2 regions of the Mycobacterium sp. IDUB_39 genome follow, and region 1 is predicted to be linked to the other one. Evidence: riboswitches for the same ligand, from Rfam matches in the RefSeq annotation. Region 1 holds a riboswitch; the other holds the start of a gene.

Region 1 (3,201 bases):
GAGCAGCCGCAGAACCAGCCGGTCTTGCTGCTGCGCGAGTCCAATGGCGATCGTTATCTGCCCATCTGGATAGGGCAGACGGAGGCCACTGCGATCGCGCTGGAGCAGCAGGGCGTTGAGCCGGCTCGCCCGCTGACCCACGACTTGATCCGAGATCTGATTGCCGCCCTTGGCCATTCACTCAAGGAAGTCCGGATCGTCGCGTTGCAGGAGGGCACCTTCTACGCCGACCTGATCTTCGACCGGGACATCACGGTGTCGGCCAGGCCGTCGGACTCGGTGGCAATCGCCCTGCGCGTCGGCGTGCCGATCTATGTCGAGGAGGCAGTGCTCGCCGAGGCGGGTCTGTTGATCCCGGACGAGGGCGACGAGGAGGGCACCGGCGCGGTGCGCGAGGACGAGGTCGAGAAGTTCAAGGAGTTCCTCGACAGCGTGTCGCCCGATGACTTCAAGGCGACTTGAGCGCAGGTAGCCGGTTGGTCACGGATCCATCTCACGAATGTCGACACGCCGCGAGGTTTGCGGTAACCGCGATTTGGACAGCCATAATTTGATCTAACTTCAGGCGGTCATGGGCCTTGCCGGGAGCGTATGCTCGACAAGTTCGAGCTTGGAGCAAACGCGCTGACCGTGGTCTCGACTGTGACGCACGAAGCGAGTTCGATTCGGCGAGAGGATGGACAGTGGGCGACACGCCACGTCAGGAGCAGTTAGATCTGTCGTCGGGGGGTACGTCCGTCCAGCCTGGGCCGACCGTAGCCGCCGAGCCAGTTCAGGGTCGACTGTTCCCCGATGACTCGGTACCCGACGAACTCGTCGGTTACCGCGGTCCGAGCGCCTGCCAGATCGCGGGGATCACGTACCGCCAGCTCGACTACTGGGCGCGTACCTCACTGGTCGTGCCGTCGATCCGCAGCGCGGCAGGCTCGGGCAGCCAGCGGCTGTACTCGTTCAAGGACATCCTGGTCCTCAAGATCGTCAAAAGACTGCTGGACACCGGCATCTCACTGCACAACATCCGGGTGGCCGTCGATCACCTGCGCCAGCGCGGTGTGCAGGATCTGGCCAACATCACCCTGTTCTCCGACGGCACCACCGTCTATGAGTGCACGTCCGCCGAAGAGGTCGTCGACCTCCTCCAGGGCGGCCAGGGTGTGTTCGGTATCGCGGTGTCGGGCGCCATGCGCGAGCTGACCGGTGCGATCGCCGATTTCCCAGGTGAGCGCGCTGACGGCGGCGAGTCGATCGCCGCACCCGAGGACGAGCTGGCATCGCGTCGCAAGAGTCGCGACCGCAAGATCGGCTGACGTCTCACCAACCCTGCAGCTGCCGGTAGAATCAGCAGCGCATCGCCCTCGCGCGGGAGAGCTTCGTGACGGCCAGTCACGGACGCCGAAGGAGCAACACCTCTCCGTCAACCTCTCAGGCACCCAGGACCGCGCCGGGCCCCGATGCCTCTGGAAAGTGGCAGGTCATCCTGCCCGCCCATGGGGAAAGGCCATCTCCGCGCATCGCCCCGGGGGTAGCCGAATCTCTCAGGCGCCCGGTACGGGTCGACGACAGAGGGGGAGGACCGCAACGAGTCGAGCGTTTTCGAACCCGAGAGGTCCACGTGTCCGGTAGTCATCCCCATTTCTCGGCCGATCATCACCAGCCCCGCTTCGCCGACCGTCATATCGGACCGGATTCGGATGCCGTGGCGACGATGCTCCAGGTCATCGGCGTCGATTCGCTTGCCAGCCTCGCCGAGAAGGCCCTGCCCGCGGGAATTCTCGACGCGCTGACCGCCGACGGTCTGGCACCCGGTCTCGATCAGCTGCCACCGCCGGCCACCGAGGAGCACGCCCTGGCCGATCTGCGCGCCATGGCCGACGCCAACACCGTCGCGGTGTCGATGATCGGACAGGGTTACTTCGACACCCTCACGCCGCCGGTGCTGCGCCGCAACATCCTCGAGAACCCGGCCTGGTACACCGCATACACCCCGTACCAGCCGGAGATCAGCCAAGGCCGACTGGAGGCGCTGCTCAACTTCCAGACCATGGTCGAGGATCTGACCGGGCTCGAAGTGGCGAACGCGTCGATGCTCGACGAGGGCACCGCCGCCGCCGAGGCCATGACATTGATGCACCGCGCGGTGAAGGGTTCCGCCAACCGTCTCGCCGTCGATGCGGACATCTACCGCCAGACCGCCGCAATCCTGGCGACTCGTGCCGAGCCGCTCGGCATTGAGATCGTCACCGCCGACCTGCGCAACGGGCTGCCCGAGGGCGACTTCTTCGGTGTCATCGTCTCGCTTCCCGGTGCGAGCGGCACCGTCAACGACTGGAGCGATCTGATCGCGTCCGCTCACGACCGCGGCGCGCTGGTGGCCGTGGGCGCCGACCTGCTCGCGCTGACGCTGGTCACGCCGCCGGGGGACATCGGCGCGGACGTGGCCTTCGGTACCACTCAACGCTTCGGTGTGCCAATGGGTTTCGGTGGACCCCACGCCGGTTATCTCGCCGTGCACACCAAGCACGCCCGCCAGCTGCCCGGCCGCCTGGTCGGCGTGTCGGTCGACGCCGACGGATCCCCGGCGTACCGCCTCGCGCTGCAGACCCGCGAGCAGCACATTCGTCGCGACAAGGCGACCAGCAATATCTGTACCGCGCAGGTGCTTCTCGCGGTGACTGCGGCGATGTACGCCAGTTACCACGGCGCCGACGGCCTCACCTCGATCGCGCACAAGGTGCACGGTCATGCGCTCGCGGTGGCCGCGGGCCTGCTGTCCGCCGGGGTGACGGTGGTGCACGACACATTCTTCGACACCGTGCTGGCCCACGTGCCCGGGCGGGCCGAGGAGATTCGTGCACAGGCCAAGGACCGTGGCATCAACGTGTGGCTGGTGGACGCCGACCACATCTCGGTGTCGTGTGACGAGGCGACGTCCGCCGAGCATGTCGAGCAGGTTCTCGAGGCGTTCGGCGGCACCCGCGGCGGGCACCACTGGGCGGGTCCCGAGATCCACACCCGCACATCGACCTTCCTGCAGCACCCGGCGTTCTCGCGGTACCGCACCGAGACCGAGATGATGCGCTACCTGCGTGCGCTGTCGGATAAGGACATCGCGCTGGACCGCAGCATGATCCCGCTGGGCTCGTGCACGATGAAGCTCAATGCGGCCGCCGAGATGGAGCCGATCACCTGGCCGGAGTTCGC
Region 2 (3,201 bases), on a different contig from region 1:
CGAGCGACTGGCCGCCTACAAGTGCCCGAAGACCGTCGACATCGTCGATGCGCTGCCGCGCAACCCCACCGGAAAGATCCTCAAGAAGGACCTCCGCAAGCGGCACTGGGAGGGCCGCGACCGCGCCACCATCTGAATCACGTTGAGATAACGGGGATTCGGACCGACGCTGACCCTGCACCTCCGTCAGTGCCTGGCAGCTATTCATCAGCGTCATCCGGGTGACGCTGAAAATTCTTGATTGTTGCGGCGTGCCGGTCAGAGTCTTATTGAACTCTGCCTCGCGCCACTGGCCGCGGATGAGTAGCCGTGCTTCCAGACCCACGGGGCAGCGTCCTCGAGCGCACCCCGATGGGGCGCCGTGCCGATGTATCCGAGATCTCCGGTGCCGTTGTCTATCTGGCCTCGGACGATGCCTCCTTCACCACCGGAGCAGTCCTTGCTGTGGACGGCGGATACTTGGCGCGTTGAACACGGACGACGTCACTGCATCGCGGCTACCGCTTGCGCGTGGAGGCGACCTGCGCGATAGGACGATCTGACCAGCGGGCCCGACATCACGCCGAGGAAGCCGATCTCGCGCGCGGCCGACTCGAGCATCACGAATTCGTCGGGTGTGACCCACCGCTCCACCGGATGGTGGCGCACCGAGGGGCGCAGATACTGGGTGATGGTCATGAGTTGGCATCCCGCCCCGTGCAGGTCAGTCAAGGCTTGGATCACCTCCTCGGTGGTCTCACCCATGCCAAGGATCAGGTTGCTCTTGGTGACCAGGCCGAAGTCGCGGGCAGCGGTGATGACGTCGAGGCTGCGCTGGTAGCGGAAGGCAGGCCGTACCCGCCTGAAGATGCGTGGCACGGTTTCGACATTGTGTGCCAATACCTCCGGACGTGAATCGAAGACCTCTCCGAGCTGTTCGGGGATGGCGTTGAAGTCGGGGATCAGCAACTCGACACCGGTTCCGGGGTTGAGCCTCTTGATCTGTCGGACCGTCTCGGCGTACAGCCAAGAGCCGCCGTCGGGCAAGTCGTCGCGCGCAACTCCGGTGACGGTGGCGTAGCGCAAGCCCATGGTGGCCACCGACTCGGCAACGCGTCTGGGCTCGTCGAGGTCCAACGTCGTCGGCTTGCCGGTATCGATCTGGCAGAAGTCACACCGCCGGGTGCACTGGTCACCGCCGATCAGGAACGTCGCTTCGCGGTCCTCCCAGCACTCGAAAATGTTGGGGCAACCCGCTTCTTGGCACACGGTGTTGAGTTTGCGCTCCTTCACCTGGCTCATCAGCTCTTGGTACTGCGGGCCGGTGCGTGCCGTTACCTTCATCCACGGGGGCTTGCGTTCGACGGGTGTCTGGGCGTTGCGGACCTCCAGGCGCAGAAGTCGACGCCCTTCATTGTTGACCGACATGGTGCTCCTTGCGCGGAAGATGTGGTGGCGGACGTCGAATGGGCGCACGTCATCGGGATTGGAAGTCTCAGCGAGACAGTTGAATTGGGCGGGGCATCACACGGTTGCCAGAGGGGCCCTAGGAAGATCGCGCGTGTGCGGTCACGGCGACGACACCATGCAGGATGCCAAACGATCAACGTTCTTGGCAAGGTTGGGCGCAGCGTCGACGGTGTCTGAAGTTCGGTAGTGACAAACTATGGCGGGGTGTGTAGCGTCACGCACCACAACTGAATACGCCGTTGATGCGCAGCGGGAGAACCTCCTTCGGGAGGCGCCGTAGGAGCAATTTCCTCCCCAGGAATCTCTCAGGCCCCAGCACCGCCGCGCAGAGGCAACTCTGGAGAACAGCACCGGTCTCACGGCCGGTACTTACCGAAGGTGTAGAGCCCGCCGAGACGGCGCGCGCAGACTCTCAGGTTTCAGGACAGAGCGGGGAGGTGTCCTTTTAGCGATGTCCGGTGCGGTCCGGGCACTGTCGAAACCGGAGCCACCTCGTGTCAGCCAGTTCTCGCCACACGGCGCAAATAACCGCCTCATCAGGCGATTTCCCCTCCCGGCACATCGGTCCGTCCGCGTCGGCGACGCACTACATGCTCGACACGCTGGGCTACCCGTCCCTCGATGAGCTGATCGACGCCGCCGTACCTCAGCAGATCCGAAACCGCGAGGTCATGCACCTCCCCGCGGCGCGATCAGAACAGCAGGTCCTGGAGGATCTGCGCGCACTGGCCGAGCAGAACCGCTCCCGCGTGCAGATGATCGGGCTGGGCTATCACGACACCATCACCCCGGCAGTTCTTCGACGCAACATGCTGGAATCGCCGGCCTGGTACACCGCCTACACCCCGTACCAGCCGGAGATCTCGCAGGGCCGCCTCGAGGCACTGTTGACGTTTCAGCAGGTCATCGAGGATTTGACGGCACTGCCGCTGGCGGGAGCATCGCTGCTCGACGAGGCGACCGCCGTGGTGGAGGCGATCCTGCTCATGCGTCGCGCCAACAAGGCCAAATCCAACGTGGCCCGGGTCGTCGTCGACGCCGAATGCCTGCCCCAGACGTTGGCCGTGGTCCGTGGCCGAGCCGCCGCCGTCGGCATCGATGTCCACGTCGCCGACCTCGGCGACGGCCTACCCGATGGGGACCTGTTCGGCCTCGTGCTGCAGGCTCCTGGTGCCAGCGGGGTGGTCCGAGACCTCGAGCCGCTGATCACCGCTGCTCACCAGCGTGGCGCGCTGACGGCCGTCGCCGCCGATCTGCTGTCGCTGACCCTGCTGGTCCCGCCCGGCGAACAGGGCGCCGATATCGCGGTGGGCTCAGCGCAGCGCTTCGGTGTGCCGCTGTTCTTCGGTGGACCGCACGCGGGTTACATGGCGGTGCGCGACGGTCTTGAGCGGATGCTGCCAGGACGGCTGGTGGGTGTCTCGATCGACGCCGACGGAGCCCCGGCCTACCGGCTCACTCTGCAGACTCGCGAACAGCACATCCGACGTGACAAGGCGACCAGCAACATCTGCACCGCGCAGGCCCTGCTGGCCAACGTGGCGGCGATGTACGCGGTCTACCACGGCCCAGAAGGGTTGCGCGCCATTGCTGAACGGGTGCACCACCATGCTAGGTCGATCGCGACGAGCCTGCATGCTGCGGGACATGACATCGTGCACGACGCGTTCTTCGATACCGTCCTGGTTCGCGTGGCCGGCCAGGCACGTGACATCGTCGAACGTGCCGAACTCGCCGGTATCAACCTGCGTT

Evidence for each region. Region 1 has a riboswitch for glycine ahead of gcvP (aminomethyl-transferring glycine dehydrogenase). Riboswitches for the same ligand answer to the same signal wherever they lie in the genome.
Region 2: another riboswitch for glycine. It lies ahead of gcvP (aminomethyl-transferring glycine dehydrogenase); the one in region 1 lies ahead of gcvP (aminomethyl-transferring glycine dehydrogenase).

The regions. Positions count from the first base shown of each region.
Region 1 is NZ_JBVAXF010000003.1:124,663-127,863, forward strand. It holds gene ACZY0X_RS12520 (bifunctional nuclease family protein) at 1-462, shown strand, start outside; gene ACZY0X_RS12525 (MerR family transcriptional regulator) at 684-1,307, shown strand; glycine riboswitch at 1,351-1,449, shown strand; glycine riboswitch at 1,450-1,573, shown strand; gene gcvP (aminomethyl-transferring glycine dehydrogenase) at 1,613-3,201, shown strand, end outside.
Region 2 is NZ_JBVAXF010000001.1:512,985-516,185, reverse strand. It holds gene ACZY0X_RS02420 (long-chain-fatty-acid--CoA ligase) at 1-136, shown strand, start outside; gene ACZY0X_RS02415 (SDR family oxidoreductase) at 310-471, shown strand; gene lipA (lipoyl synthase) at 484-1,407, opposite strand; glycine riboswitch at 1,690-1,780, shown strand; gene gcvP (aminomethyl-transferring glycine dehydrogenase) at 2,040-3,201, shown strand, end outside.